Regions from separate parts of the Sporomusa sphaeroides DSM 2875 genome, predicted to be linked through region 1. Evidence: riboswitches for the same ligand, from Rfam matches in the RefSeq annotation. Region 1 holds a riboswitch; each other region holds the start of a gene.

Evidence for each region. A riboswitch is a leader RNA that binds a small molecule or an ion and turns the genes downstream of it on or off. The one in region 1 is predicted to bind S-adenosylmethionine.
Region 2: linked by a shared signal. The riboswitch ahead of SPSPH_RS13685 (MetQ/NlpA family ABC transporter substrate-binding protein) and the one ahead of metX (homoserine O-acetyltransferase MetX) in region 1 are both predicted to bind S-adenosylmethionine.
Region 3: linked by a shared signal. The riboswitch ahead of metK (methionine adenosyltransferase) and the one ahead of metX (homoserine O-acetyltransferase MetX) in region 1 are both predicted to bind S-adenosylmethionine.

Annotation. Positions count from the first base shown of each region.
Region 1 is NZ_CP146991.1:1,187,008-1,197,376, forward strand. Features, by position in the region: gene SPSPH_RS05145 (HAL/PAL/TAL family ammonia-lyase) at 1-1,412, shown strand, start outside; gene SPSPH_RS05150 (BCCT family transporter) at 1,555-3,165, shown strand; gene SPSPH_RS05155 ((2Fe-2S)-binding protein) at 3,235-3,711, shown strand; gene SPSPH_RS05160 (FAD binding domain-containing protein) at 3,708-4,556, shown strand; gene SPSPH_RS05165 (xanthine dehydrogenase family protein molybdopterin-binding subunit) at 4,581-6,875, shown strand; SAM riboswitch class I at 6,991-7,100, shown strand; gene metX (homoserine O-acetyltransferase MetX) at 7,208-8,410, shown strand; gene SPSPH_RS05175 (homocysteine synthase) at 8,494-9,780, shown strand; gene SPSPH_RS05180 (hypothetical protein) at 9,904-10,071, shown strand; gene SPSPH_RS05185 (LysR family transcriptional regulator) at 10,348-10,369, shown strand, end outside.
Region 2 is NZ_CP146991.1:2,900,614-2,910,982, reverse strand. Features, by position in the region: gene purD (phosphoribosylamine--glycine ligase) at 1-1,029, shown strand, start outside; gene SPSPH_RS13695 (DUF456 domain-containing protein) at 1,098-1,610, shown strand; gene SPSPH_RS13690 (TetR/AcrR family transcriptional regulator) at 1,627-2,217, shown strand; gene SPSPH_RS13685 (MetQ/NlpA family ABC transporter substrate-binding protein) at 2,264-3,085, opposite strand; SAM riboswitch class I at 3,224-3,328, opposite strand; gene SPSPH_RS13680 (YerC/YecD family TrpR-related protein) at 3,518-3,814, shown strand; gene hisZ (ATP phosphoribosyltransferase regulatory subunit) at 3,839-5,020, shown strand; gene SPSPH_RS13670 (HDOD domain-containing protein) at 5,013-5,540, shown strand; gene SPSPH_RS13665 (D-2-hydroxyacid dehydrogenase) at 5,553-6,509, opposite strand; gene hisG (ATP phosphoribosyltransferase) at 6,719-7,384, shown strand; gene hisD (histidinol dehydrogenase) at 7,381-8,721, shown strand; gene hisC (histidinol-phosphate transaminase) at 8,723-9,766, shown strand; gene hisB (imidazoleglycerol-phosphate dehydratase HisB) at 9,763-10,350, shown strand; gene hisH (imidazole glycerol phosphate synthase subunit HisH) at 10,365-10,369, shown strand, end outside.
Region 3 is NZ_CP146991.1:2,302,247-2,312,615, reverse strand. Features, by position in the region: gene SPSPH_RS10825 (calcium-transporting P-type ATPase, PMR1-type) at 1-473, shown strand, start outside; gene dapF (diaminopimelate epimerase) at 536-1,369, shown strand; gene SPSPH_RS10815 (hypothetical protein) at 1,579-2,181, shown strand; gene SPSPH_RS10810 (YicC/YloC family endoribonuclease) at 2,287-3,171, shown strand; gene remA (extracellular matrix/biofilm regulator RemA) at 3,222-3,488, shown strand; gene gmk (guanylate kinase) at 3,507-4,124, shown strand; gene rpoZ (DNA-directed RNA polymerase subunit omega) at 4,167-4,373, shown strand; gene coaBC (bifunctional phosphopantothenoylcysteine decarboxylase/phosphopantothenate--cysteine ligase CoaBC) at 4,383-5,585, shown strand; SAM riboswitch class I at 5,638-5,745, shown strand; gene metK (methionine adenosyltransferase) at 5,820-7,007, shown strand; gene SPSPH_RS10780 (heavy-metal-associated domain-containing protein) at 7,151-7,378, shown strand; gene SPSPH_RS10775 (hypothetical protein) at 7,391-7,519, shown strand; gene priA (primosomal protein N') at 7,619-10,039, shown strand; gene def (peptide deformylase) at 10,157-10,369, shown strand, end outside.

The sequences.
Region 1 (10,369 bases):
CCCGCCAACTGATCGAAAAAGCTGTTGATGAAAACCGGGTGATGTATGGTGTTACCACTGGTTTTGGTTCCCTGAGCACCCGGGTAATCAACGCCGAGCAGGTAGAGCAGCTGCAGCGCAACATTGTGCTTTCCCATTCTACCTCGGTAGGAGCACCCTACACCGTGGAGGAAGCCCGGGCCACCATGCTGATGGTGTTGCAAAATCTGGGCAGGGGCCACAGCGGCGTACGACTGGAATTGCTGGAATTGCTGCGGGAAATGCTCAACCGCAACGTTACCCCCTGGATGCCCAGGGAGGGTTCGGTAGGGTATTTGGCCCCCGAAGCCCACCTGGCGCTGGTGCTCATGGGCGAAGGGCAGGCATATGTTGAGAGTCGATTGATGTCCGGGAAAGACGCCCTGGAACAGGCGGGGCTTGCTCCCCTGCCGCTGGGCGCTAAGGAGGGTCTGGCACTGGTGTCCGGCACCACCACGGTGACGGCACTGGCAAGTCTTGCGTTGTACGATATGATTCAGGCGGCCAAAAGTGCCGACATCATTGGGGCGGTTTCCCTGGAGGTGCTCAGGGGTGTTATGCGGGCGTTTGATCCGCGGGTTATGTCGGTGCGCCCCCACCCGGAGCAGGACGGTACTGCCGAAAATGTGAGGCGTATTCTCTCCGACTCTGCTGTTCTCAAACACTTTGAGGGTACAAGATTGCAGGACGCTCTGTCCTTGCGATGTATTCCCCAGCTTCACGGCGCCTCTAAAAAGACCTTTTATGACGCAAGGCGAACGCTGGAAATTGAGATGAACTCTTGCTGCGACAACCCCATCATCTGGGATGACAACGGCGATGCCGACGTGATTTCCGCCTGCAACTGCGACTCGGCTTATGTAGGCATTGCCATGGACAGCGCCGCCATCGCCTCCACTATGCTGGCCAAAATGTCGGAGCGGCGCAACAACCGCATCATTGATGAGAGCCTGTCAGGCTATCCGGCATTTCTGGTGGATAATCCGGGGCTGAATTCCGGCCTGATGCTTGCCCAGTACAGCCAGGCGGGACTGTTGGGCGACATGCGTATTCTCTCCACCTCCGCTGTCATCGACAACACCCCCACCTGCTGTAACCAGGAGGATTATGTGGCTATGGGGTACAATGCTGCGAAAAAGGCGCTGCAGGTAGTGGAAAAGTTGGAGTATATTCTGGCGATCGAATTGCTTTCAGGCTATCAGGCACAGCAATTTTTAGACCCAACTCTTGCCCGTAGCAAGGTAACAGCTCGCATTCTGGAGGACATCGGCAAATCGGTACCTGTGATGAAGGAGGATCTTTTTCTACACCCTCACATCGAGTTTCTGCGGGATATGATTCATACCGGAAGGCTGGTTGAACTGGCCGAGGAAATCATCGGCCCTATGAAATAGACTTTCCCGGCACTTGGTAATTGAGAGCGGGGAGGTCGAATGGTTGTTCAATATTCAATACGTTGGAGGTGATGGTTGCAGTTTCGCGCAGAGGGGTTGTAAGCAGGACTAATATTTTATTGGTGAAAGGAAGGCAGAGCTTATGAGTACACAAACCCATACTCCGGTAGAAAAGAACTCCGGCAAGGGGCTTTTGGACGGTGTCCGCAAAGACGTTTTTATTCCAGGCGTCATTCTCTTCGGCATTGCGGCAATCATCGGAATTGTAAACAACAAGGCGCTGACCGAAAGCTCCCAGGCGTTCTTTGTTTGGTCTTTGGAGAACTTTGGCTGGTTATACCAGTATGTGTTAATGAGCAGCACCATTCTGGTGGCCATTATCACGTTTTCCAAGCTGGGCAACATCAAACTGGGCGGCGCAGACGCCCAGCCCAAATACCCCTTCTGGACCTGGTTTGCCATGACCCTCACCGGCGGCGTGGCCACAGGCATTGTCACCTGGGGCGTCAATGAGCCACTGATTTATTACGGCAATGTCTGGGGCGAACTGGATGCTTTAGGCATCAAGCCCTTTACCGCCGAAGCGGCACGATTTGCCATGGGACGCAGCTTTTATAACTGGACCTTTATGCCTTATTCAATTTATGCCCTGTGCGGCGTACTGGTGGCCTACCTATATTTTAATAAAAAGCAAAAGCTCAATGTTACCGCCACTCTCCAGCCTGTTTTCGGCAAGCGGATTACCCAAGGCGCTCTGGCTGCCTCTGTGGACTGCCTGTCCATGCTGGCTCTGGGTGTGGGTATCTGCGGCGGCCTTGCCATGTGCATTACTCTGGTAGTTACCGGCCTGCGCACCTACGGCATACAGGAAAGCCTGTCGCTGTTTGTAATGATCGGTGTGGCGCTAATTTTCGTCTTCACATTCTCCTCCTATGTCGGCATGGACAGGGGGCTGAAGGTGTTGGGCAATCTCAACGCCTGGTTCTATTACGGCATTTTGGCTCTGCTGCTATTCACCGGCCCCCTGCTGTTCATTCTGCGCAACAGCACTGCCGGTCTGGCCGAATGGCTGCATTACTTTTGGCTGTGGGGACTTGATCCCATTGATATAGGCGGCGCGGCCCTCACCCGTTCCTGGACCTTGTTTGACTGGGCCTGCTGGATCGCCTATGCACCGGTAACCGGCATCTTCCTGGCCATGATGGCCAGAGGACGCACCATTCGGGAATTTCTCGTTGTCAACTGGATTCTTCCTTCTGTATTCGGCTTGGTATGGTTCAGTATCTGGGGCAACAACGCACTCTACATGCAGATGTCCGGCACGGCTGACTTGGTGGGTGCTATCAACCAGGGCGGCGCAGTTATGGCTCTATGGGAGTTTCTCAAGCATCTTCCCTTCGGTCTTGGGATCATCGTTATTCCTGTGAATATCTTTATCATCATCATTTCCTTTGTTACGGCGGCTGATGCCACCCTGACAAATGTAGGCTCCATGTGCATGAAGGATGTTCCCATCGGTACCGAGCCTCCCGGCTTTATTAAGATTATTTGGGGCATTATCATCGGCGTCGTGGCTGTGGTTATGTCAGCCTTCGGCGGCGGCGCTCAGGGTGTTGACGGCGTTAAGGCGCTGGCAACGGCAGGCGGATTTTTGGTGCTCTTTGTATTCCTGTTCCAAATTATCGCGGCAGTCAAGGTGTTCTTTGGTCAAAAGACAGCCAGTGATGTGCTGGACGCGACAGAAGAAGAGTAAACGGGCGGTATTCCGGGGAAGCCTGTAACTTTACAGTCTTCCCCTTATGGTACTGACAGGAGGGAAGAAATGCTAATTGACCTTACGGTAAACGGAAAGCCGCACACGTTAGCGGTAGAACCGCAGGAAAGGCTGCTTGACCTGTTGCGGTTAAAGCTGAAACTGACTGGTGCCAAAGAAGGCTGCGGTGAAGGCGAATGCGGTGCCTGTACAGTTATTATGAGTGGCGAAGCTGTTAATGCCTGCATGGTGCTGGCTTATCAGGCCAGAAATGCCGAAATTCTGACAATTGAAGGCTTGGCGTCTGGCGGTGAACTTGATGCTGTGCAGCAGGCCTTTGTCCAGCATGGTGCCGTACAATGCGGCTATTGCACACCAGGTATGGTTATGAGCAGTAAGGCCTTATTGATGAGAAACACTAAGCCAACCGAAGCTGAAATAAAAGAGGCCCTTGCCGGGAACCTTTGCCGGTGCACCGGCTATGTAAATATTATCAAAGCAGTTAAGTCTGCTGCCGAGGGGATGAACGGAGGCCAAAGCAGATGACCGGCTGTGTGATTGCGGGTTTTTCCAAGCTGGAGGATGTTTTACAGGAACTTACCCATGCCCCGGCTCAAACGGTATTTGTCAGCGGCGGTACTGATTTTATCAATAATGGCCTGGGAAATAATGCCGAACTGGTGATCGATCTTTCCCAGGTGGCAGAGCTAAAGTATATTAAAGACTTAGGTTCTGAAATCAGGATCGGCGGCGGCACCACCTTTGCTGCTATTGCAGCCAGTCCGGTTATTAAAGCCAAAGCCGGTGCGCTGGCGCAGGCGGCAGGTCAGGTAGGTTCGGTGCAAATAAGAAACCGGGCGACAATCGGCGGCAATATTGCCAGTGGCTCACCTGCCGGTGACAGTCTGCCGGTGCTGGCAGTCTATAATGCCGGCATCCATACTGCCGGACCGGAGGGCGCGCGTGTCCTAACCCTGGCACAAGCCCTAAACGGGCTTCCGGCGAAAGAATTAATAACTGAAATTGTTATTCCGGTTGCTGCCGGGAGCCGCAGCGGGTTCGTAAAAGTTGGCAGTCGGTCTCAGGTGACCATTGCTAAGATGAGTTTGGCCGCCCAGGTTATTTATGACAGCAGTAAAAACATGATTGTCGAGGGCAAGGTGGCTATGGGCGCTCTGGGCAAAACGCCGGTATGTCCGCTTGCCATTCAAAAATTTTTCAGCCAGCAGGTAGTTGACGAAAGTTTTGCTGCCAACTTATCATTGCTGTTGGCCGAAACGGTAGATGAGATGATAACAGGCCGGGCTTCCCATCCCTACAAAAAGGCAGCCGTGAGGGGATTGGCTCATGACTTGACCGGGCTTTTGTTTGCCGCTTGTAACAGGAATTAATTTATTTTGTTAGGAGGGAACGGGATGGAAGACAAACCGGCGCGTAATTTCAAATATGTCGGCAGGTCAATACCCATCGAAGATGGAGCAGCCAAAGCAAGCGGGCGAATCCGGTATACCGGCGACATGGCTATCGACGGGATGCTGCATGCTCACCTGGTGTTCAGCCAGGTTCCGCATGGGCGGATTAAGAATATTGACATTTCCGAGGCCATGGCTGTGCCTGGCGTTGTAAAAATATATATGCGTGACAATGCGCCGCAAATCAGATTTAACTCGCAAGTATGGTTTGCCGGTCAGAATGCAGTTGAAGATCAGGAGCTATTCCCCGAGGTTGTTCGTTTTATTGGTGATACGGTAGCGGCGGTGGTTGCCGAAACCAAGGCGGCGGCCCTAACTGCTGCAAGTCTCATAAAGACTGACTATGAACTCTTGCCAATGGTTATTGATCCGGAGGATGCCCTCAGCGGCCAGGTTGCTGTCCATGACAGCGGCAACCCGTTTTTTACCATGGAAACCAGCTATGGCGATACGGCAGCTGCCATGGCGGCACCGGAAGGCATAGTAGTCGAAGACCGGGTAGAAACTCCTAAAATTCATCATGCAGCTATGGAAAATCACGTATGTATTGCCGCACCGGATCATCGAGGGAGAATAACGGTGCATAGTCCCTGCCAGATCGTATATTCTGTGCGGCTTATTGTGGCCAAAGTCCTGGGGCTGCCCTATCATAAAATCCGGGTTATCAAAACTCCCATCGGCGGATCTTTTGGCGGCAAGCAGGAAATAACCCTTGAGCCGTACTGCGCCTTCTTTGCCAAAGATTTGAACAGGCCGGTAAAGATAGAATTTGATCGGTTGGCCAGTATAATTGCCACCCGGACCAGAACCAAGACCATCGGTTATGTAAAAACCGTGGTAAGTCCTGAAGGCAAGATCATGGCGCGGGACATGAAGCATATTATCGATACAGGGGCCTATACTTCCAATGGCCGTGTCATTTGTTATGCGATGGGCAAAAAGCTGTCCAGGCTGTACCGTATTCCCAGCCAGCATTATCAGGCCATAGCCGTGCATACCAATACGGCCATAGCAGGAGCGGCGCGGGGCTATGGATCGCCGCAGGTGCAAACCATTGCCGAGATCAATCTGGATAATGTGGCCAGGCGTTTACAAATGGACCCTGTTGAATTTCGGCTGAAAAATCTGGTACACCCCTTTGACGCTGATCCGGGCGGCGGGCCTAATCTGGGCAATGCCAGGATTATCGATTGTGTGCACAAAGGCGCCGAGGCTTTTGGCTGGCGTGAGAAATGGAACAGGACTAAGCCTGAGGGGCGATGGCAGACCGGTGTAGGCATGGCTTGTGCCACTCATGGTAACGGCTATTACGGAGCCTACCAGGAATTTGGCACAATGACGATAAGAATGCTCGAAGACGGCAGTATTATGCTTAATGCCGGCTTGCACGACCTGGGCAATGGCACGGTAACCGCCATGAAACAGATTGTGGCCGAGGTGCTGGAGGTTGCGCTTGATATGATTGAGGCGCCTGAGGCTGACACTGATATTAGTCCCTATGATATCGGCTGCCAGGCCAGCCGGGTTATCCACGTTTGCGGCGCCAATGCCATGCAGGCTGCCGAGGAATTGCGCAGCCTGCTGATCCGGGAGTCGGCTAAAATATTTCAGTGCAGTGAGGAAGAGGTATTGCTTGAAAATGGCATGGTCTATACCAGCCGCGAACCGGAAAAGAAAATCGGCTATGGACAAATGGCGGCTGCTATTCAGCAAAAAAATCAGGTCGAGCTTATTTGTACCATTACCTATCGATCCCCGGCCAACCCCGGTTCATATGCTGTAAACTTCGTCGAAGTGGCTGTGGACACTTATACCGGTTTTGTCAAGGTGGTGGACGTTGTAGCCGTACATGATATTGGCCAGGCCATCAATACCGGTTTTGTAGAAGGGCAAATTCATGGGGGTGTGCAAATGGGACTGGGGCTGGCAATCAGCGAAGATATTGCTTATGACGCCCGGACAGGTGTTGCCGGTGGCGCTAGCTTTAGTAAGTACCATCTGGTTAATGCACCCGATATGCCGCCGGTCAGAGTCCTCTTAATTGAAGAGGGCGAAGAGCATGGACCATATGGAGCTAAAAGTGTGGGTGAACTTGCAACAATCCCCGTTACGGCGGCTACCGTAAACGCCATTAACCATGCGCTTGCCGCCAACTTCACAATTCTGCCGGTTACCCCGGATAAAATTATGGCAATGCTTACGGCCCGGCAGGCAAGTAACCGTACATTACTTCGGTAGTGTCAGGTTTTGGGGAGTGCGGATGAAAAACTGTAACATTGTACCCCGGATATACTTGACAAATGTATCCTGGGTTAGGTATCATATATACATCTACCAATAAATTAATATTGAACTCTTATCCAGAGAGGTCGAGGGACTGGCCCGATGACACCCGGCAACCGGCGCAATGCGCAGTGGTGCTAATTCCAGCAGGAATCAGTAGATATTCCTGGGAGATGAGAGGGGCTTTATGTATGCCGGTTTGCCCCCTCTTTGCAGAGGGGGTTTTTTATTAGCTCTTCTGCATGAAACCAATTAGGTCTAATCATTATAGTAGGAGGGAGGATATCATGGTTGTTACCTTTTTTCCGGGGTTTAGATGGCGGCCGCAACTTAAGCTGGCTCAAGTTACGACACCTGAGCAGCCGCTGGATTTAGTTCAGGGCGGTTGTTTAGAGCAGGTTACGGTAGCTTATGAAACCTACGGCCAGCTGTCAGAAGGACGCGACAATGTAATTTTGGTGGCGCATGCATTAACCGGTGACAGCCATCCTGCGGCGCATGACCAATATGATGAGCAGGGCTGGTGGGAACCCTTAATTGGCCCAGGCCGGCCGCTTGATACCACCCGGTTTTTTGTTATTTGTGCCAATGTGCTTGGCGGCTGCCAAGGGACTACCGGCCCGTCTTCGCTTGAGCCTGCCACCGGCAAGCCTTATGGCATGAGATTTCCGGAAATTACCGTCAAAGATATGGTCCGGGTCCAGAAACGGCTGCTGGATATATTAGGGATTGAGCACTTATCCCTGGTGGTGGGAGGCTCAATGGGCGGGATGCAGGCAGTGCAATGGGCGGTTGATTATCCTGGCTTTGTGGATGCAGCGATTGTCATTGCCGCACCCGGCTATTCCTCTCCACAGGCTATTGCTTACAACCGTGTAGGCCGCCAAGCCGTCACGCTTGACCCCGCGTGGCAAAATGGCGACTATTACGGCAGTCCGGGACCCAAGCAGGGTTTGGCTGCTGCCCGGGCCTTAGGGATGATTACCTATCAGAGCGAGTTGTCTATGTCATATAAGTTTGGCCGGCGGACGCGGGCCGGACAATTTGAAATTGAAAATTATCTTGATTATCAGGGCGAAGGCATGGTAAAAAGGTTTGATGCCAACTCGTATTTGTATTTGCTGCGAGCATTGGACCTCTTTGATATTGGTACCGGCTATTCTTCTTATGAAGCGGCTTTGGCAAGAATAGATGCCAGAATACTGGTAGTGGGAGTAAGTTCTGATATTTTATATCCGCCGCACCAGCAGGAAGAATTAGCGAAAGCCCTGCGGCAAGCAGGTGTATGCACCGACTTTGCCATCATTGACAGCCCGCATGGGCATGATGGATTTCTCATTGATTTTCATTTGCTCAGGCCCATACTGACCAATTTTATTAATAAAGTTCTGCCGGTTTCTGCCGTGGTACCTATTAGGCAGTGGATTAAGTTCAGAGCATCCAGCCTGGCTTATTTGGGGGCCAGGCTGGTGCCGGACGTTTCCGTGTAAGGCAGCAAGCCCGGCCAGTGTAAGACAGGGGCATTTCCTAAGCGATATTTATATACAAAATACATATAAAATGAGGGATGATTATGACATTGCCAGAAAATCTACGTTTTGATACCTTGGCCGTACACGCCGGGCAGCAGCCTGACCCAACAACCGGTTCGCGGGCGGTACCGCTGTATCTGACTACCGCATACAACTTCCGGGATGCCGACCATGCAGCCGATTTGTTCAGTTTGAAGGAAAGCGGCAATATTTATACCCGGCTTATGAATCCGACAAATGATGTATTTGAACAGCGGATAGCCGCGTTAGAAGGCGGTGTGGGGGCGCTGGCCTTTGCCTCAGGCCATGCGGCCATTGTTGCAGCCATTGTCAATATTGCCCAGGCCGGTGATGAGATTGTCAGTTCCTCGACATTATATGGCGGAACGTATAACCTATTTGCCCACACGTTGCCGCGGTTAGGGATAAAGGTTAAGTTTGTTGATCCGAGCAAGCCGGAAAACTTTGCCGCTGCCATTACGCCCCAAACCAAGGCAGTGTATGCTGAAATCATCGGCAATCCCAAGATTGATGTGCTGGATTTGGAGAGCGTAGCTGCTGTAGCGCATAATCATGGTTTACCGCTGATGATTGACAGCACCTTCGCTACTCCGTATTTGTGCCGCCCAATTGATTTTGGTGCCGATATTGTAATCCACTCGGCAACCAAGTTTATTGGCGGTCATGGCACCACTATGGGCGGTGTGGTTATTGACGGCGGCAAATTTGACTGGGGCAATGGCAAGTTCCCGCTGCTGTCAGAGCCGGACCCCAGCTATCATGATATGAAGTATACCGAAGCCCTTGGCAAGCTTGCATATATTATCAGACTCAGGGTGCAGGTACTCCGGGATGTTGGCGCCTGCCTGAGTCCGTTCAACAGCTTTATGTTCCTGCAGGGGTTGGAAACGCTGCACTTGAGGCTGGAGCGGCACAGCAAAAATGCACTGGCTGTTGCCAGCTATCTGGAGAAGCATGAACTGGTATCCTGGGTCAGCTATCCCGGATTAGCAAGCCATCGGGATCATAATCTGGCAAAGAAATACCTGCCCAAAGGCGCCGGTGCCATAATGACTTTTGGCATCAAAGGCGGCCTGGAAGCCGGACGCAGGTTCATTAATGCACTCCGGTTATTCTCGCTGCTGGCTAATGTAGGTGATGCTAAGTCACTGGTTATTCATCCGGCCAGTACCACCCATTCCCAGTTATCCTCCGAGCAATTGGCCAGTGCCGGCGTATCTGATGATATGGTTCGCCTCTCTGTCGGCATTGAAGATGTAGCCGATTTGATTGATGACTTGGCGCAAGCCTTAGCCGCCAGCAAGTAGTGAAGCTATATTTCTTCCTCCTATAGCCGTAAGGAATCCTATGTATGCCTAAGGTATATTTTACTGGTAAAGTGAATAAGGTATACAATAAAGGTAGACTTACGGTATATAGGAGGAAGAGTTATGCAGGCTTTACTTACGAGAATCCTTGGATTCTGGCATTTTGGCAGCCCTTGTGAGACAGTCAAACCAGAAGTGCTGGTGGACAAGCGGGCTAAAGTTGTGCCGCTTGCCGCCAGCAGAGATATAACGAGGACCCAGGCGTTTTGGGATAAAGCAGTTCCGTCCTAGTGGTCCGTTTACGTGGAAAGTGTAGTTAGAATACGCGGGAAAAGTTCCGCGAAGTTATTATGATTTCAGCGTATACGGGTCACTAGGCTGGCTGCGGACTAACCTGCTCGAAAAAATCGCTTCTGACAGCGGTGGTAAGAGCCGGTTAGTCTTTTTTATTCATTATGTATTGCTGCAGCATAAAATAGCTTGACATATTCATAATGTGCCATCCATAGTATAAGGTAGAGGCCTTTTCCGGCTATCTACCTTATTAATAATAGGAGTACATGTGTTGTGGATCTTCTTCGCTTAACTT
Region 2 (10,369 bases), 1.7 Mb from region 1:
TTTGCCACATTACAGCTCAAGGCTTTTGGACCGTCCCGGCAGGCGGCCCAGCTGGAAGGCTCGAAGGCTTTTGCCAAAGAAATTATGCACAAATATAATATTCCCACCGCCGCTTCCGCGGCCTTTACCGATGCGGACAAAGCTATCGCCTATATAAAGGAGCAGGGGGCTCCCATTGTTGTTAAGGCAGACGGTTTGGCAGCCGGCAAGGGTGTCGTGGTAGCCATGACAGTGGAGGAAGCGGTTGCCGCCGTCGAGATGATGATGCGGGATAAGGCTTTCGGCAGCGCCGGTAATTTGATCGTTATCGAGGAATATTTAGAGGGTGAGGAAGCCTCCCTGCTGGCCTTTACCGACGGCTTTACGGTAGCTCCCATGGTGGCGGCTCAGGACCATAAACGGATTTTTGACAATGATCAGGGTCCCAATACCGGTGGTATGGGAACCTATGCCCCGGCGCCGGTGGTAACTCAGGCTGTGCGGGAGCAGGTGACGCGCGAGGTGCTGCAGCCGGTGGTTGACGGACTGCGTCAGGAAGGCATTATCTATAAAGGCTGTTTATACGCCGGCTTGATGATTACGGCCCAGGGGCCCAAGGTCATTGAGTTTAACGCCAGGTTTGGCGACCCTGAAACACAGGTGGTATTGCCGCTGCTGGATAGTGATTTGGTGGACATCATGGAGGCCTGTGTCGGGGAGCGGCTGGCTGATGTAACCATCAATTGGCGGCAGGAAGCAGCCGTTTGCGTTGTGCTGGCGGCAGCCGGTTATCCGGGCGATTATACCAAGGGGAATGAAATTACCGGTATCGATCAGGCGGAACAGCAGGGCGCAATGGTTTTTCATGCCGGTACCGGCAGCAAGGACAACCATATTGTTACCGCCGGCGGCCGGGTGCTGGGCGTGACTGCCGTAGCCGGTGATATTCGTGCGGCGGTAGAGAAGGTATATCAGGCTGTACCTGAAATCAAATTTGCGGGAATGCAGTACCGCAAAGATATAGCCCACCGGGCGTTTAACCGCAAATAAGCTAAGAGGGAGATTGCCACGCGTATTAGGCAGATCGCTGGCAACCCGCTCGCAAAGGAGTGCATGGTTTGGATGCAGGGTTAATAGCCATTAATCTACTGGTTATAGCGATCATCGCTGTTGGTATTGGTATGACGGCAATTGGCTTGCCTGGCAACTGGCTCATATTTTTTACGGCGCTGGGGTATGGCTATACAGAAGGCTTTGTGCATATGAGCAGTACCGCGCTCTTGCTGCTTTTGGGCGCATTATTGCTGGGCGAACTGGCTGAATTTATAGCAGGAGCGCTGGGGGCCACCAAAGAAAATGCATCCCGTATGGCTATCGGGTTTGCCTTCGTTGGCGGCATTGCCGGCGGTATTGCCGGCACAGGCATTATGCCGGGACTTGGCTCGATTGCGGGGGCCATCACCGGCTCATTTGTCGCCGGTTACCTGGCGGAGTATGCCGCTACCGGCAACCGGGAGAAAGCGGGGCGGGTTGCCAAGAGTATCATGATTGGTCAGGCATTGGGATTGATTTTCAAATTAGCCATGGCTATCGGCATGGTGGTTTTGATCCTTTCCAAACTGGCTTGGTAAGGACAGGAGGAAACTTATGAAACGCCGGCAAATACTTGATGCTGCCTATACTGTTTTTTCCCGCAAAGGCTATCATCGCGCCACGGTTGATGAGATTATTGCCTTAGCCGATACCGGTAAAGGCACAGTATATAACTATTTTGTTAATAAGGAACAACTTTTTTATACCTTGATTAAGGAACGCAGTGCCGGTTTTGAGGCTGAGCTTGATACCATTGCCGCTCTTGCCGAACCGGCGCTGGATAAAACCAAGAAAGCCATTCGGGTTTTTCTGGAGTTTTATGTGCAAAATGCGGACTTGTGGCGGGTGCTTATGCATGAGATGCGCGGGTTAGGCCGTGAGGAACCGTCAAGCTTTACCGAGGCGGAGCGGGAAAAATACCGGGAAAGGTTTGTTCACACTATCGGGATATTGCAGCGGATCTTACAGGAAGGAATTGATCAAGGTACTATCCGCCATTGTGATGTGCACAAAGCCGCCCATGGTTTGTTCAGTGTTATTGTGATGATGGTGTTTCAGGGGTTTGTTGGCGGAGAGCAGGATTCTATTGATAGTACGGCCAACAGCATTGCCGATATTTTTATGTACGGGATAGTTAACCGTTAATCAAAAAATGAGTCCGGGGATTTCCCCAGACTCATTTTTTACTTCATTAAAATGCCGGTACAATAGCACCTTGGTACTTTTCATTGATAAATTTCTTAACTTCTTCGGAAGTTAAGGCTTTGGTTAATTTTTGGATTTCCGGGCGGTTTTCATCGCCTTTGCGGACGGTAAGGATATTCACATAAGGGGAGTCTTTTTGTTCAATAAACAAGGCGTCTTTACCGGGAACCAGCTTAGCTTCCAGCGCGTAGTTGGTGTTAATGACAGCTAAGGTCAGGTCATCCAGGGAACGCGGCAATTGGGCAGCTTCCAGTTCGCGGACTTTTACATTTTTGGGGTTGGCGGTAATGTCGCTGATGGTAGCGGTAACGCCTGCGCCGTCTTTGAGCTTAATAATGCCGGCCTTCTCCAAGAGTGCCAAAGCGCGGCCGCCATTGGTGGGATCGTTCGGGATGCCAATTTCTGCGCCGTTTTGCAGGTCATTCAGGTTTTTAACTTTTTTAGAATAAATCCCCATAGGTTCGATATGTACGGCAGCAGTATAGGTTAGATCCAGTTTGCGCTCAGCGCTGAACTTGGTCAGGTAGGGAATGTGCTGGAAGAAGTTAGCATCAAGCTCTTTTTCCGCAACAGCCATGTTAGGACGGACATAATCGCTCATTTCTACCACAACCAGATTGATGCCTTCTTTTTCCAGAATGGGTTTGATGACAGCAAGAATTTCAGCATGGGGCAGAGGGGTTGCGCCTACTTTGATAGTCTTTTTCTCAGTTGCTGAAGGGGCAGGCGTTTCTTTGCCGCCGCACCCGGCAAGGAGAGTGGAGAACGCCAATAAAGCGGCAAGCAATAATAAGGTAATCTTTTTCATGACATATTCCTCCTAATAGTAGTTACTTTACTAATGGCACCAAGGTAAGACAATGTTTTGGCTAAAAAAGCAGGTCAGCCTCCTTCCGTAAAAATAGTGAAAGCCATTTCGGCAGTCCGAAATGGCTTGTTGTCCAGTTCTTCATCTGCCAGGAAAGTATCCTGTGGAATTGGCACCGTTCGCAAATTGCGATGGTTGCCGCAGCGTCATCGGGCCATTCCCTCAGCCAGCTCTTGATGAACAATATGAATTTATGAAATTTATATTAGCACCGATAGGTATGTCTGTCAATAAAAATATAATTAAATTAGTAAAAATGAGTAAAATAGTAAAAAGTTTTAATTCAATAAAGATAGAAAGTGATAAAGAAGGAAAAAACAGGTGTGTAGCGAATAGATAGTGTAAGCAAGTATTTACAGGAGGCGTAATAGTATGACCGCAAATCCCAAATTGAAAGATGCACTTATCGACCAGCTGTTCCGGGGGATTTTATCGCTTAGCAGCGAGGAAGAGTGTTACCAGTTTTTTGAGGATGTATGCACAATCGGTGAACTTAAGGCGATGGCGCAGCGGCTGGAAGTGGCGCGGCTGTTAAAGGCAGGCGTCATTTATGACGATATTGTTGCCGCTACCGGTGCCAGTACCGCAACCATCAGCCGGGTTAAGCGCTGCCTCTATTATGGAGCAGACGGTTATAAAGCAGTGTTGGCCCATCTGGAGGAAAAATAGTGCCGAGTAGAATGGAGTGTTAATATGAATAAAAATTTTGTGCCGCAAATTCCGTATGGGACGCGGGACTTGCTGCCCCGGGAAGCCAAGCAGAAACGGATTGTCGAGGGGGCGCTGGCTCAAGTTTTTTCCTGCTGGGGCTATGACGAAATAGTGACACCGACCTTTGAATATATGGAGACACTGGCAGTTGGTACAGGCAGCAACATTCAGCAGCATGTATTTAAATTTTTTGATAAAAACAACCGGATTCTGGCGCTTAGACCGGATATGACAACCCCGATTGCCCGAGTGGCGGCGACCAGACTGAAGGAAATGCCGCTGCCGCTCAGGTTGTTTTATCTTACCAATGTCTTTCGCCATGAGCAGGCGCAGGCCGGCAGACAATGCGAGTTTTATCAGGCCGGGGTGGAACTGTTAGGTGCGCCCGGTCCGGCAGCCGATGCCGAAGTTGTGGCCCTGGCGGTAGAAGCTATGCTGGAAGCCGGGCTGACCAATTTTCAAATCGGCTTAGGCCAGGTGGATTTTATTAACGGCCTGATGGCGGAAAGCCAGTTAAGCCCCGAGCGCCAGCAACAGATCAAATCCGCCATGGTTACCCGCGATTTGGTTGGGCTTGGCGAACTGCTTTCACAGAGCGGACTTAAGCAGGCAGCGCAAGAACTGCTTAAGCAAATTCCGCTTTTGCATGGACGGGAGGATATGTTAAGCAGAGCCTACCGGTTGGTCAGCAATGACCTCAGCCGGGCGGCGCTGGATAACCTGGCCGATATTCACAAGCTGCTTGCAGGCTATGGTGTCGATCAGTATGTTAATTTTGACCTTGGCATAATTCGTGACTTTGATTACTATACCGGCATGGTATTTGAGGGCTATACGCCGGGACTGGGCTTCCCGCTGTGCGGGGGCGGGCGTTATGATACGATGCTGGCTTCACTGGGGGTTGCCAACCCGGCGACAGGTTTCGCCATGGGAATAGAACGGATGCTATTAGCCCTGGAGCGCCAGGGGATTGGCGTCAGCGTGCAGGGTAAAGATGTATATATTGCCTGGACGGAAGGTAAGCTGGCGCAGGCCATTGAAGCGGCTAACCAATGCCGGCGGCAAAGACGCCGGGCAGAACTGGCGCTTGCTGCCGAGCCGCGGGCGGTGGCGGAAGCAGTGGTTCGCACCCGGGGCTATGAGGAATTGATATATATTGAGTAAACGGATAAAACAGGTTGTAGCGGCGGTCACTGCCCGGATTAGCGAAACAGACAGGCAGTTTGTGGAGCGGTATTTAGACCCGGCGGCAGCCGCCTTCTTTTGGCAGATGAACCTACCTGACCAGCGGCATGCTTTGAATGTAGCCTACACAGCCGGGGAACTTGCCGCTAAGGAAAAGGATGTTGACCAAGAATTACTGCTAACATGCGCGCTGCTTCATGATATCGGCAAGATAAAAGGGGATGTCAGCGTTGCCGATAAAATCATTACCGTAATTTTGGATACCCTTGTGCCGCGCTGGGCCAAAAGCTGGCAGCGACTGGGGCGGGGTGGCAAGGTAGCCAATCTCCGGCATGCTATGTATATCTATTATCATCATGCCGCCCGGGGAGCAGCTATGCTCGAGGCGGCCGGGCTTGACAGGCGGATAACCGGGATCGTGGCCAGGCATCATGAAGCGCCGGCAGACGGCGAACCGGTAGAGCTTACACTGCTCAGAGCGGCTGACAGCCTGAATTAGTCCCTCAAGGTACTAATAGCCTTTGACTTTGTCAACCACATTCAGCATTTCACGCCCCTGGATAAAGCGGGTAAGATTATCGGCAAACAGCTTAACGGAGCGGTCAAGATAGGCCGGTGACAGGGCGGCAACATGCGGTGTAATGATAACATTGGGCATGCTCCATAACGGACTGCTCTCAGGCAGCGGTTCACAGGCAAAGACATCCAGCCCGGCACCGGCAATGAGGTTTTGCTCCAAAGCGGTGACCAAATCATTTTCATTGACAATAGCCCCTCTGGCGATATTGAAGAAATAAGCCGAAGGCTTCATTGCCGTAAAATGCTGCAGTCTAATCCGGTTTTGTGTGCTTTCGGTCAGCGGCAGGGCGGTAACCGTGAAATCGGCCTTGGCCAGCATTTCCAGCAGACTATCATCATCCGGCGGATACAGCTTATCTACAAATAATTCTGTGGTGACCTCCTGCTTGCTGGCAAGTACCGTCATCCCCAGCGCCTTGGCCTTTTTCGCAATCTCGCGGCCGATAGAGCCTAAACCGACAATGGCGAGGGTACTCCCGTGCAACTCACCGGTAGGAATGCGTTTCCACTGCCGGGTTTCCTGCTGGCGGAGACTGACGGTAAGCCCCCGGCTGAAAGCCAGCATCATGGCCAGCACATGTTCAGATACCGGGATGCCATGGATGCCTTTCGCGTTGGTCAGGATGGTGTCTGCTGCCTGAATTTCAGGAAACAGCAACTTTTCCACTCCGGCGCTTAGGGCATGAATCCATTCCAGGTGAGGAGCAGCCTGGTATAAATGACGGGTTTCCATCCAACCCCAGGTGACTAAGATATGGCAGGAGGGCATATGCTCGAGAGCATTTGCTTCATCGGTAACAAGTATAGTAACATTTGGCTCGGCAGCCAGAATAAGCTCCCTATGGCGGTCGGCAAGCGGGTTGAGCACGACAATATTCAGCGCAGACATAAAGAACCTCCTTATTGCGTTACGCTTGGTACGGTTAGTATCCTGCCAAATACTTCTACATATGCAGGCGGTTTTCCTACCTCACCCGGAAAGATTGCCGGATATCGGGAAATAAAATATGGGAGCTATTGACCTTTATAATATATCGTGTTAGCATATTATCTAATTAATACTTTAATATGATAGAGAAGGAAAATAGGAGGCATGACATGACCTCAAATGATATGGATTATCTGACAATTGCCTTGCCCAAAGGCAAGTTATTTGACCTCTCGGCCAATATGCTGGCCAAAATCGGCTATACGGCCGAAGGTCTCAGTGAGAGCTCGCGCAAACTGGTCATTACCAATGAAGCGGAAAAAATCCGGTTTATTATCACTAAGACAGCTGATTTACCCACCTATGTGGAATATGGCGCCGCCGATATTGGCATTATTGGCAAAGACGTGCTGCTGGAAGAGAACAAGGATGTTTACGAGCTGCTGGATTTAAAGTTTGGCTTTTGCCGGATGATGGTGGCGGTGCCGCAGGCGCTCAAACAGGAGAAACTGAGCGATTACGCCCATATGCGGGTGGCCACCAAATATCCGCGGGTGGCGGAAAGCTTTTTTCATAGTATTGGCATTCAGATGGAGATTATCAAGCTGAACGGTTCGATAGAATTAGCACCCATGGTAGGCTTGGCTGAGATTATTGTGGATTTGGTGGAAACCGGCCGGACGCTGAAAGAGAATAATTTGGTGGAAGTTGCGCAGATTCAGCCGGCAACCGCCAGATTTATTGCCAACCGGGTGAGCTTTAAAATGAAATTTGACCGGATCAATAAAATGGTGGAAGGATTAAAAGAACTGGTAGAGAGTGAGGCCAAAGCATGAAAACAATATTCAGCAGTTTTTTAAGTAAAGAGGAAATGGCGGAAATATTGGAAAAACCGTCTTTTGACAAAGTAGTTTTGGGTACAGGAGCCCAAAACAGAATAAAAGAACTCTTCGGCGAAGCTCTCTCAGCCAGCCAGGTGGTGGAACGCATTGTTGAAGAGGTGCGCAGCCAGGGGGATGAAGCGGTATTAAAGTACACCAAAGTTTTTGATGGTGCCGATTTTACTGCCGATGCCCTGGAAGTAACCGCAGACGAGCTGGAGAGCGCGATGGCCGGCATTGACGGCGAGGTGCTGGCTGCATTGGAGGCGGCGGCTGTTAATATCAGAAAGTTTCATACCGAGCAATTGCCCAAATCCTGGTTTACCGAACGTGAATATGGCTCAATACTGGGGCAAAAGTGTACACCGCTTGACCGGGTGGGCATTTATGTTCCCGGTGGTACTGCCGCCTATCCTTCCTCTGTGCTGATGAACGCAGTACCGGCCGCTGTGGCCGGGGTAAAAGAAATTATCATGGTTGTGCCGCCAGGCAGGGACGGGCGGGTAAATCCCTATGTGCTGGCAGCTGCCAAGCTGGCCGGAGTAACAAGAATATTCAAAGCCGGTGGTGCGCAGGCAGTGGCGGCACTGGCTTTTGGCACAAGCACCATTCCCAGGGTTGACAAGATTACCGGTCCTGGCAATATTTTTGTTACTTTGGCCAAAAAAGCGGTTTATGGTCATGTGGATATTGATATGCTGGCAGGTCCGAGTGAGATTCTTATTGTGGCTGACAGCACGGCAGACCCCCGCTATGTGGCGGCAGATATGCTGAGCCAGGCTGAGCATGATGTCCTGGCTTCCAGTATTCTTGTCACCGACAGCGCTGAATTAGCGAAAGCGGTAAGTAAAGAAGTGGACAAACAACTGGCCGCCCTGCCGCGCCAGGAGATTGCCGCCCAAGCCATCGAGGATAACGGCTTGATTATTGTTACGCCGACAATCCTGGAAGCCGTTGAACTGGCCAATCTTTCCGCACCCGAACACCTGGAACTCCTGACAGCAGAGCCGTGGAAACTGCTCCCCTATATCCGCCATGCCGGTGCTATTTTTATGGGAGCCTACTCACCCGAGCCGCTGGGGGACTACTTTGCCGGTCCCAACCATGTCTTGCCTACCGGCGGGACGGCCCGGTTTTACTCTGTGCTTAATGTGGAAACCTTTATGAAAAAAACCAGTATTATTGCCTATACCCAAGAAGCGCTGGCCGCTGTCAGCAGCCAGGTCATCAAGCTGGCAGAAGCCGAGGGACTGGATGCGCATGCCAATGCGGTTAGGCTGAGGGGGAATTAAGATGTTTACACCGCGTTTAGGGCTGGAAACCCTGAAAGCCTATTCTGTAGAAGAGAGTAACTGGCGTATCAGACTGGATGCCAATGAACGGCCCGCTGACCTGCCGCCGGCCGTTAAGGCCAAAATCCTGGAAAAACTGGCAGCCCTGCCGTTTAACCGGTATCCCGAACTAAGTGCCCAGTCGTTAAAAACCACAATTGGCACTGATTTTGGCTTAGCTGCCGCTAACGTGGTTATCGGCAATGGTTCCAGTGAAATTCTGGAGGCCGTATGTTATGCTTTCGGCGGCGCCGGCCGCAGTATTGTCTATCCCAGTCCCTCATTTTCCATGTATGGCATTTATGCCAAACTGGCAGACAGCCGGCCTGTACCTGTTGAGCTGACTGCCGATTACACCGTAGACGCCGATAAGCTGCTGGCAGCTGCCCGTGAAAACGCAGCCGGCATTATTCTGCTCTGCAATCCGAACAATCCTACCGGGACCGTTATGCCGCCGGAACAAGTGGAGTACATTGTGAAAAGTACGCAAAGCCTGGTGGTTGTCGATGAAGCCTATCACGAATTTTACGGCAAAAGCTCAGTGAACTTGCTGAACAAATATACTAATCTTGCTATTGCCCGCACTTTCTCCAAGGCCTATGGGCTGGCGGCAGCCCGGGCTGGCTACCTGCTGGCTGACGAAGCCATTGTCAGGACCATTGGCAAGGTATTATTGCCCTACAATGTAAATGCCTTAACCCTGACGGCAGCTGAAACGGTATTCGGCATGCGCGGGGCTTTTGCCGACAGCCTGGCGGAAAACCGCCGCGAGCGGGAGCGCCTGACAGCCGTGCTTAGCGCTGTTCCCGGTATAACGGTATATCCCTCGCAAACCAACTTCCTGCTCATTAAGAGTGAACAGGCGGCAGTGCTGGCTGACCGGCTCAGCGCCCGGGGCATCGGCATCCGCGATTTCAGCAAAGTTCCCGGCCTGCTTGGCTGTATCCGCATTACTGTGGGCACACCGGCCGAAAATGATGCGGTACTGGAGGCTGTAAGCTTATGAGCCGTACTGCCAGTATGGAACGGGTAACCGGTGAAACCGCCATCAAAGCGGCTTTGACGCTTGATGGCAGCGGCCAGACAGCGGTGGCTACAGGCATTGGCTTCTTCGACCATATGCTCATCTTATTTGGCAAACATGGTCTGTTTGACCTAACCGTTACGGCCAACGGTGATTTACAGGTTGACGGCCACCATACGGTAGAAGACACCGGCATTGTCCTCGGGCAGGCCCTGGCTAAAGCGTTGGGCGACAAAACCGGCATTAAGCGTTATGGCACAGCCTTTGTGCCGATGGATGAAGCTCTGGCCATGGTATCACTGGATATCAGCGGCCGCCCCTATCTAGTATTTGATGCCGTACTGCCCGGTGAACGGGTGGGGCAGTTTGACAGTGAGCTTACGGAGGAATTTTTGCGGGCATTCAGCCTCCATGCCGGACTTACACTGCATGTGCGGCTGTTATCAGGCAGGAATACCCATCATATAATTGAAGCCATTTTTAAAGCGCTGGGGCGGGCACTGGATGAGGCTACGCGCCGGGATGACAGGATACAAGGTGTCATGTCAACTAAGGGAACGATATAGGGGGAGGCTCAGCGATGGC
Region 3 (10,369 bases), 1.1 Mb from region 1:
ACAGTATGCGCCGTCCGCCCCGGCATCCGAAAGAAAGCGTATTTTCCCGCGGTTTAATTAAAAAAATTGTTGGCCGCGGCATTCAGATTGGTTTAAGCACACTTTTCGTCTTTAGTGTGGTATACTATTCCCAGAATGATTTAGCGCTGGCCCGGACAGCAGCCTTTGCCACACTGGTATACTGCCAGATGTTTCATGTGTTTGATTGCCGGTCTGAAACCTATACTATTTTCGAACTCGGGTTTACCAGCAACAAGTACTTGCTGGCAGCCGTTGCCTTCTCGACCAGCATGCAGTTGGCGGTTATGTACATACCTTTGTTAAGTTCCATCTTTTCCACAGTACCACTGTCTTTAAGTGAATGGGCGCTTGTCCTGACAGTTTCCGGCTGGACACTGATACTTAACGCTTTCAAGCATGTATTATTCGGACGGCGGCCGGCACGCCGCGCGGCGGTACCACACAACCGCTAAACCTGCACAAATCAAAAAAAGAAATCTTTATTTTTTATTCATAATAATTTAGGAGGAATAGTATGCAATTTACTAAATGGCATGGATTGGGCAATGATTTTGTAATTGTCAATGGCATGAAAGAGCACATCGCTGATTACCACAAGCAGGCGGTTGCTGTTTGTGACCGTAATTTTGGTATTGGTGCCGATGGCCTTGTTGTGCTGCTTCAGTCAGATATTGCCGACTTTAGGATGCGGATATTTAATTCAGATGGCAGTGAGGCCGATATGTGCGGCAACGCCACCCGCTGTGTAGCCCGCTATCTTTATGAAAATAAAATAACAAGTAAAACAGTCATCACCCTTGACACATTAGCCGGGATTATTACACCGGAACTCATTTTTCAAGACGGGGTACTGGCAACTGTCAAAGTCGATATGGGTGAACCCAGGCTCAAGCGCAGTGAAATCCCACTTGTCGGCGATGCACAAGAACAGGTAATCCATGCACCGCTGGAAGTAGACGGCGAACTGTATCACATTACCTGTGTTTCCATGGGAAACCCTCATTGTGTCATCTTTGTCGATGATGTGGCTAAAGTCAATTTATCAGCTATTGGCCCCAAAATTGAAAACCACCCTCAATTTCCCAAAAAGACTAATGTTGAATTTATCCAGATAATTGACAGGCAAACCGTAAGAATGCGTGTCTGGGAGCGTGGTGCCGGGATAACGCAAGCCTGTGGCACAGGTGCCAGCGCTGCGTTGGTTGCTGCGGTGTTAAACGGCTATACAGATCGCCAGGCTACCGTCCGACTGGATGGCGGTAACCTCTGGCTTGAATGGGCCAACAATAACCACATTTATAAATCAGGACCGGCCGTGGAAGTATTTCGTGGAGAATATCTGCTGTAAAGAAAACACGGCTTGGGTCGAGCCTGTGACGACGGCGGAAGCCGATGTTGCCCTTATCCTAACAGAAAGTTATACTTTCTGTTAGGATAAAGTAGTCGGCTCTGGCTGAGCCGGCTACTTTAATTATTTTTTAAATTCTGAAAAAAAGGTTTTTTTTGGTCGTAAGTATAATATGTATAGCAGGACAATTTGCCATCGGAGGTGTTAAGGTGAAGCTTGTTGCCGCTATTTTCAGCTTGTTCTTTTTGCTATCTATGCCGCTTGCTGCCAGTGCCATAGCTTTGGTCAATCGGGATGTCATCCTGGAAGCGCAAGAGTATGGTATAAAACGCAAACAGCTGCCGCTTACTGAGTTTCTTCATCCCTGGATTGTCTACGAGGAACAAGCAGCTATCCTTAATGAAACAACCGAACGGGCTTATTTGTATACCCCATTTTTGTTGTTGGCAAATGATGCCCGTGACAAAGCAAGAAGCAAAAAAACGGTTCAGCTTGCCGACAGTGAAAAGATTCTGGCCGATTATGCCGGATGTCTTGTCTTCAGTATAACAATTAATGGCAGCACCGAGAATTTCAGTAACGGTATTCAAGCCACGATTAAACAAGACAAGAAGACGCTCAAGCCATATCATGCTGTTATTAATTCTCCGGTAAAAACCCCTTGGTTCCCAGACGAACCAAAGTTCACAACCCATACATATTTTTACTTCAATAACAGAGAAGTACAGTTAAACAAGCCTGTGACAGTGGTGTTAACCACTAAAGACAAAAAGGAACGCCGCTTTTATTTTGATTTGTCTAATTTCAAATAACTCATTGCGATGGACAACCAACAAAGCAGGAGGAACTGTAAAAATCTACGGTTAAAATCGCATGAACAGTGAATAATAACATACGCAAAGGAAGGTGCAGTTTCCGTGCTCAAAAGCATGACCGGTTTTGGCCGGGGGGAATACATTGATTCAAGCCATCGCATTATAGTTGAGATTAAAGCAGTAAATCACCGCTACAACGAAATTGTTATCCGTATGCCGAAAAGCCTGGGCAGTCTGGAAGATAAGATCCGCCGCAGCATTGCCAATACCATTTTGCGCGGCCGGGTGGACGCTTTTATTACGGTTGATGAATATGGCGAAAAGAAACGTACGGTAAGGGTTGACAAAGAATTGGCAATGGCTTACCATAATGCAATGAGAGAATTAGCCGGCCTGTTGGAAATACCGGCAACTGATAACATCTACCATTTATCCAAATATCCTGAAGTTTTCAAAGTGGAAGAAATCACCGAAGATGTAGAACAGCTATGGCCCAAGCTGGCGGCGGCTATTGAGGCGGCAGTGGCCAATCTGATGAAAATGCGTGAAGCTGAGGGCGCAAATATTGAGCGCGACCTCCTGGAGCGGGTAGACAAGCTCAGCAGCTATATTGCGGCTGTAGAGGAGAGAGCACCGCAGATTCTTGTAGATTACCGGGAAAAGCTATTAAACCGTATGCGGGAGTTGCTGGCCGCAGTAGGGGCAGAACCTGACGAAACCAGACTGCTGCAAGAATCGGCTATATTTGCTGACAGAACTAATTTCACTGAAGAAATTGTCAGGCTCAAAAGCCATTTATCCCAGTTCCGGGCAACTGTAAACTCGCCTGACGCCGTGGGGCGCAAGCTGGATTTTATTGTTCAGGAAATAAACCGGGAAACCAACACAATTGCTTCCAAAGCAAATGACTCTGCCATCGCCAATATTGTTGTTGAAATTAAAAGTGAAATTGAGAAGGTCAGAGAGCAAATCCAAAACATAGAGTAATATAGGAGAATTACGTCTAAGTGGCCTATAAATTTATAGGAGGAGTCTTAATGGACATAAAATTAATTAATATCGGTTTTGGCAATATTGTGTCGGCTAACCGGATCATATCCATAGTTAGCCCTGAATCAGCTCCCATCAAACGCATTATTCAGGAAGCGCGCGACCGGGGTATGCTTATCGACGCTACATATGGACGCCGGACCCGCGCTGTAATCATTACCGACAGTGATCATGTTATTTTATCGGCAGTACAGCCGGAAACAGTAGCTCACCGGTTAACAAGCAAAGACACCAGCGATGACACTGCCGAATAAGGGAAAGGAGTTAAAGCCATGCCGCAGCAAGGAATACTACTAGTTGTATCCGGTCCTTCGGGTACCGGCAAAGGCACCATTTGCCGCGAGTTGCTGCGTAGCAATCCCCAGTTAAAATACTCTATATCGGCTACTACCCGCCAACCCAGGACGGGAGAAGCTGACGGAGTAAATTATCTTTTTGTTGCCAAAAATCATTTTCAAACCATGATTGAAAACGACGACCTGCTGGAGTGGGCCGAAGTCTACGGCAATTTTTACGGGACGCCACGCCACTATGTGCTTGAACAGTTAAAAAACGGATATGATGTCGTACTGGAAATAGATACCCAGGGAGCTATGAAAATAAAAGAAAAATTTCCGGAAGGTGTATATATATATATCATCCCGCCCTCATTGGATGAGCTTGCTGACAGAATTCATAAACGCGGTACTGACAGCCTGGAAGTCATCAAAAAACGCCTGCATTGTGCCAGCGCCGAACTTGCTCAGGCGCATAACTATCATTATATTGTAGTAAATGATCAAGTGGCGGCAGCTGTGCAAAAAGTGGAAACAATCATTGCCGCTGAAAAGCATCGGGCAGAACGCAATACCGATTTAATTGATAGTCTTTGCCAGGCACGTTGTAACTAACGAAACTTGGCACAGTAAATAAATTAGGCAAGGGGATATGCTATGATTAATCCGTCTTTAGATACATTAGTGAAAAAGGTTGACAGCAAATATACACTGGTTGTCTTAGCTGCCAAACGGGCTCGGGAAATTATGGATGCCCAGCAGCCACTGGTGGAGTCTAAATCGAATAAGCCGGTGACAATTGCCCTGGAAGAGGTGGCTCAAGGTAAAATTACCTACGAACGCACCAAAACCGGCATTAAATAGGAGTCAGCAATGTCATCAGGCCAAACTATCGTTATCGGAGTTGCCGGCGGCATTGCCGCCTATAAAGCAGTTGAAATTGTCAGCCGGTTAAAGAAAGCCGGGTATACGGTCTATGTTATCATGACCAAAGCGGCTACAGAATTTGTCACACCGCTCACCTTTCGCGAAATTAGCGGCAACCCGGTGGTTGCCGACATGTGGGAAGAGCCCAAGACCTGGAATGTGCAGCATATTGCACTGGCCAGCCGCGCTGACCTATTCCTCATTGCGCCGGCAACAGCCAATATTATCGGCAAAATAGCAAACGGCATAGCCGATGACATGCTTACAACCACCGTCATGGCTACCAAAGCACCGGTAATTTTGGCTCCAGCCATGAATACCAATATGTATCTAAACCCAATTACCCAGCAAAACTTAAACAAACTGGCAGGACTTGGCTATCATATAGTAGAACCGGCCTCCGGCATGTTAGCCTGTGGTGTGGATGGCCCCGGCCGCTTGCCTGAACCGGCAGATATTGTAAAAAAAGTTAAATCCCTGCTGCAAGGCAACCGGGATTTAGCCGGAAAGCGGGTACTGGTTACGGCTGCCGGTACGCGTGAACCCATTGATCCGGTGAGATATATTGGCAACCATTCGAGTGGCAAAATGGGATATGCTCTTGCCGAAGCCGCCGCAGCACGCGGCGCAGAAGTTATTCTTGTTTCCGGTCCGTCAAGTCTTGCCTGTCCGGCGGGGATAACTGTCACAAAAGTGGAAACTGCCGCGCAAATGCGTGAAGCTGTGCTTGCGGAGTTTGATACTGTCGATGTTGTAATCAAAGCCGCCGCCGTGGCTGATTATCGGCCTGAGACGGCAGCAGACCAAAAAATAAAAAAAACCGGCAATACCCTAACCTTATCCATGATCAAAAATCCTGATATTTTGCGCGAATTAGGCGAGCGTAAAAAGCATCAGCTCTTAATCGGTTTTGCAGCCGAAACGCAAGAGCTTTTAAGTCATGCACAAGAGAAACTAATTAAGAAGAATCTTGATATGATTGTTGCCAATGATGTTACTTTACCGGGAGCCGGCTTTAATACAGACACAAATATTGTCAGAGTCATACATAAAAATGGCCAGATTGAAGAACTGCCGCAGCTTACTAAACGCCAGGTGGCTGAAATTCTGATTGACAAAATTTGTGTAATGTTGACAAATTATACTTGATTTTTTTTTGTATTTGGATTAAAATCTTTTTGTTGTTAAATTGCATATGCTATACTCATCAAGAGTTGGTGGAGGGACTGGCCCGATGAAACCGCGGCAACCATTTAGTAGTTTTACTAAAAACGGTGCCAATTCCGGCGGATAAACCGCAAGATGGGAGTGAGAACAATCACGCCTCCCTTGCTTGCGGAGGCTTTTCTTTTTTGCAATATAGAATTTAGGAGGGACAGCACTATGGTAAAACGTGTACTTTTTACATCTGAATCTGTAACCGAAGGCCATCCAGATAAGATTGCCGATCAAATTTCCGACAGTGTACTTGACGCAATTCTGGCTCATGACCCCAATGCCCGGGTAGCTTGTGAAACATTGGTTACCACCGGTATTGTGCATGTGGTAGGTGAAATCACGACCAACTGCTATGTAGATATTCCCAAAATTGTTCGTGAGACCATTAAAAGTATTGGTTATACCCGTGCTAAATATGGTTTTGACGGTGAAACCTGCGGTGTGTTAATTTCTATTGACGAACAGTCTGCCGATATTGCTTTAGGTGTTGATAAAGCGCTCGAAGCCAAGTTAGGCAATATGGATGCCATTGAAGCGATTGGTGCCGGTGACCAGGGTATGATGTTCGGTTATGCTACCAACGAGACTCCGGAATATATGCCATTGCCCATCGCCCTGGCTCATAAAACAGCCCGCCGCCTCTCTGAGATTCGTAAGAACGGCGAGCTGCCATATCTCCGTCCGGACGGAAAAACCCAGGTAACTGTTGAATATGAGGATGGTAAACCGTTACGCATTGATACTATCGTAATTTCAACCCAGCATAGCCCGGAAGTCGACAGAGAAACCATTGAAAAAGATCTTATCGCCAAAGTTATCATTCCGATGGTTCCCGGCGAACTGTTAGATGCGCAAACCAAATACTATATCAATCCTACCGGCCGGTTTGTTGTAGGCGGCCCGCAAGGTGACTCCGGACTGACAGGACGCAAAATTATCGTCGATACATACGGTGGCATGGCTCGCCACGGCGGTGGCGCTTTCTCCGGTAAAGATCCCACAAAAGTGGACCGTTCTGCTGCCTATGCTGCCCGCTATGTAGCCAAAAATGTCGTCGCAGCAGGCTTGGCCGATAAGTGCGAAATACAATTAGCATATGCCATCGGTATTGCCCGGCCGGTATCGGTCATGGTAGAAACCTTTGGTACCGCGAAAATTGACGAGAGCAAAATTGTCGAACTGATCAACAAGCACTTTGATTTAAGACCTGCCGGCATTATCAAGTCCCTGGATCTGAGACGCCCCATTTACCGTCAAACAGCGGCATACGGTCACTTTGGCCGCACTGACATAGATTTGCCCTGGGAGCGTACCGATAAAGCCGATATGCTTCGCAAAGAAGCCAATATATAAGAGTTAACCGTTCTTTGGTTTCAAGTAAAAAAGGGTAAGAATCTTAGACAGGGTAGTCAGCGGATAAATATTAATTAATTAGTGGCCAATGGTAATACTAATATTGCTGGAGACTCAATTCAGTAAAAAGGGGAGGTATTCCATTGGCCACACAGAAAAATACCACACAATCCGTTTACCGTGTTGGGGGCCTCAAAGGCGACCATTGCCGGGACCGTATTGAGCATACGTTGTCCCACCTTCATGGTGTTTCGTCCGTAAAAGTAGACTTAGCTTCTAAGCAAATTGCTGTCAGCCATGATGCATCGGTGACTTCTAGCGGATATATTGAAGAAACCTTACAATCACTCGGTTATTCAATTCAAGGTTGAGGAGTCTGACATATGAAGCTCCATTTTTCACCGCTGAAAAAGCGCCGGATTAAGCGTTTTTTTAAACGTTTGCCAATGGACACCGGGCTAGATTGGGAAATGGCCGCTCATGATCCCGAAAAACCGGTAGCAGGTATTTGACACTGAAAAGCGAATATAAATATATATGTTAGCTAACAAAGGGGACTGCATAGTCCCCTTCTCTTTATCCTTAAGAAAAGAAAGCCAGGTGTAGAAAAAATGGCAAACACCGCTCAAATTATTGTAAATATTCCTGCCCGCAGCATTACTAAGCCTTTTTCCTACATTATTCCAGCTCACTTACCTGAGATCACTATCGGCTGGCGTGTATTAGTTCCGTTCGGCAACAGGAAGGTAGAAGGGTTCGTTGTCGGTGTGGAACCCGAATGTACGGAAGGCTTAAAAGCCATCCTTGCTATACTTGATGATTACCCCTGGTTTGATGACAATATGTTGAAAACAGCCAAATGGATAAGCCAGTATTATCTCAGTTCACTGGCCGAAGCCATGCGTCTGTTCGTTCCCGGCCTGTCGGGAGTAAAAACGCAAAAAGCCTATCAGGCATCTGCCGCAATGGATTATGAAGCGGCAGCCATGCTGCTCGACAACAAGCCGGAGGAATACCGCCAGGCACTCACCTATATTTATGCTCATGGTCCGGTTAGTCTCAAAGATCTTGCCAAACTTCCCGGTAACATAGATGCTATGATAAAATTTTTTTTACAACATAAACTAATTATTCATGCAGATACTGTCAATACACGCGGCAAAGCCAGTACAACGACGATTATTAACTTGGCTGTCAGCAAGGAAACTGCTGCTCAAGCTGAGCAAATGCTGCCCAAAACCAGGGCAGCCCAGCGCCGGCTTTTGCAGGCACTCCTGCAGAATAATGAACTTGCCTTGCCCCAGTTGCGCCACCTTAATATTTCGCAAGCCACTGTAAAAAAATTAGCAGAACAAGGGCTCATTACCAGCCGCAGTGTACCGGTACTCCGCAACAGCTATGACAGCGTTTGTCAGCAGGCTGCCGAGGTATCATTGACACAACCGCAGCAGCACGCCTTACAGCTAATAATTCCAGCCATTAAAGCCGGAACGCATAAATCTTTTTTGATTCACGGCGTTACCGGCAGCGGCAAGACGCTTATTTATATCAAGGCTGTCGCTGAAGCCCGGCGACATAATCGCCAGGCCATTGTCCTGGTGCCGGAAATTGCTTTGACCAGTCAGCTTGTCGCCCGTTTTCGGGCAGCGTTTGGCAATGATGTTGTTGTTATCCACAGCAAACTATCAGTCGGCGAACGGCACGATGCCTGGCGCCGCCTCCAGTCCGGCCAGGCTGGCATTGTTATTGGTGCACGTTCGGCTTTATTTGCACCTGCCCGCGATCTGGGCATAATAATTATCGATGAAGAACATGAGTTTACTTACAAACAGGAAGAATCTCCCCGTTACCATGCCCGGCAGGTTGCCTTAATCCGGGCCAGACTGGCCGGTGCAGCCCTGGTACTGGGCAGCGCTACCCCGGCGATAGAAACTTACTTCCAGGCACTTAACGGCACCCATACGTTAATCTCTATGAATAAACGGGTTGATGATGTGCCAATGCCGGAAGTTACACTTGTTGATATGCGCCAGGAATTGGCACAAGGACGCCGCAGCGTCATTTCACTGCCACTGCAGGAGATGTTAGCCAGAGCCCTGGCAAAAAAGGAGCAAGCCGTTATCCTGCTTAACCGTCGCGGCTATTCTACCTTTGTCCTGTGCCGCGAATGCGGCCATGTGCTCAAATGCAGACATTGTGATATTTCACTGGTATATCACACCCCCGGCAATAGCCTTCGCTGCCATTACTGTCAGGAACGCCATACTGTGCCTGATACTTGTCCTGAATGCGGCAGCCGGTATATCCGTTATTTTGGCGCCGGTACCCAGAAGGTGGAAGAGGCACTTACCGCATTATTTCCGGCGGCAAAAATTGTGCGTATGGATCAGGACACCACCCGAGGCAAAATGGCACATGATAAAATATTAGCGGCTTTCGCTGCCGGAACGTATGATATTTTGTTAGGCACACAAATGGTAGCCAAAGGTCACGACATTCCTAATGTAACGGCAGTTGGAATTATCTCGGCAGATACTGCGCTTAATCTGCCCGACTTCCGGGCAGCTGAACGGACATTTGCGCTCTTGACGCAAGCGGCAGGGAGAGCAGGACGCGGCGCAAAGAGCGGGCAGGTAGTAATGCAGACATATAATCCCGAGCACTATGCGATAACTGCCGGAGCAGAGCATAATTATCCGGCATTTTATGAACATGAGATTGCCTTTCGCCGTCAACTGAACTATCCACCGTTTGCTAATTTGATAAAAATAACAGTACAGGCTGCCGACGAAATCATGGTGCACCAGAGTGCTAACAAATTGGCAGTCGAACTGGCTCAAGCAATGGCGGGAATAGCTGCCGACATTATTGGACCGTTTCCGGCATCGGTTCATAAAATAAAAGACGTCTTTCGCATTAATATTTTAATCAAAACAAAGGATCCAGCTGCCGTGACCAGCCTGTTCACAGCTTTGCACATTAGCAGCCGCAAAGATGTGATTATTGACGTAGACCCTGTGAATGTCATCTAACCGTCACATTAAATTATTTTGTCAAAGCTTGACTCATGTATTTGACACTTTCGTCACCTGCTAAACTGTGATAAAATTTGTCTAATGGCCTGAAAGGAAAGAGGGAGGTACAAAACCATGCCAGTAATGGAAATTAAAAAGGCAGGCGACAAAGTGCTTAAAGATATTGCTGCGCCTGTAGAAAAGATTGACCGCAAAATTAAACAATTGCTTGACGATATGACTGAAACCATGTATGCCGCCGATGGTATCGGACTGGCTGCTCCGCAGGTGGGAGTATCCATGCGAGTGGTAGTTATCGATATTGGTGACGGCATTATCGAACTGATT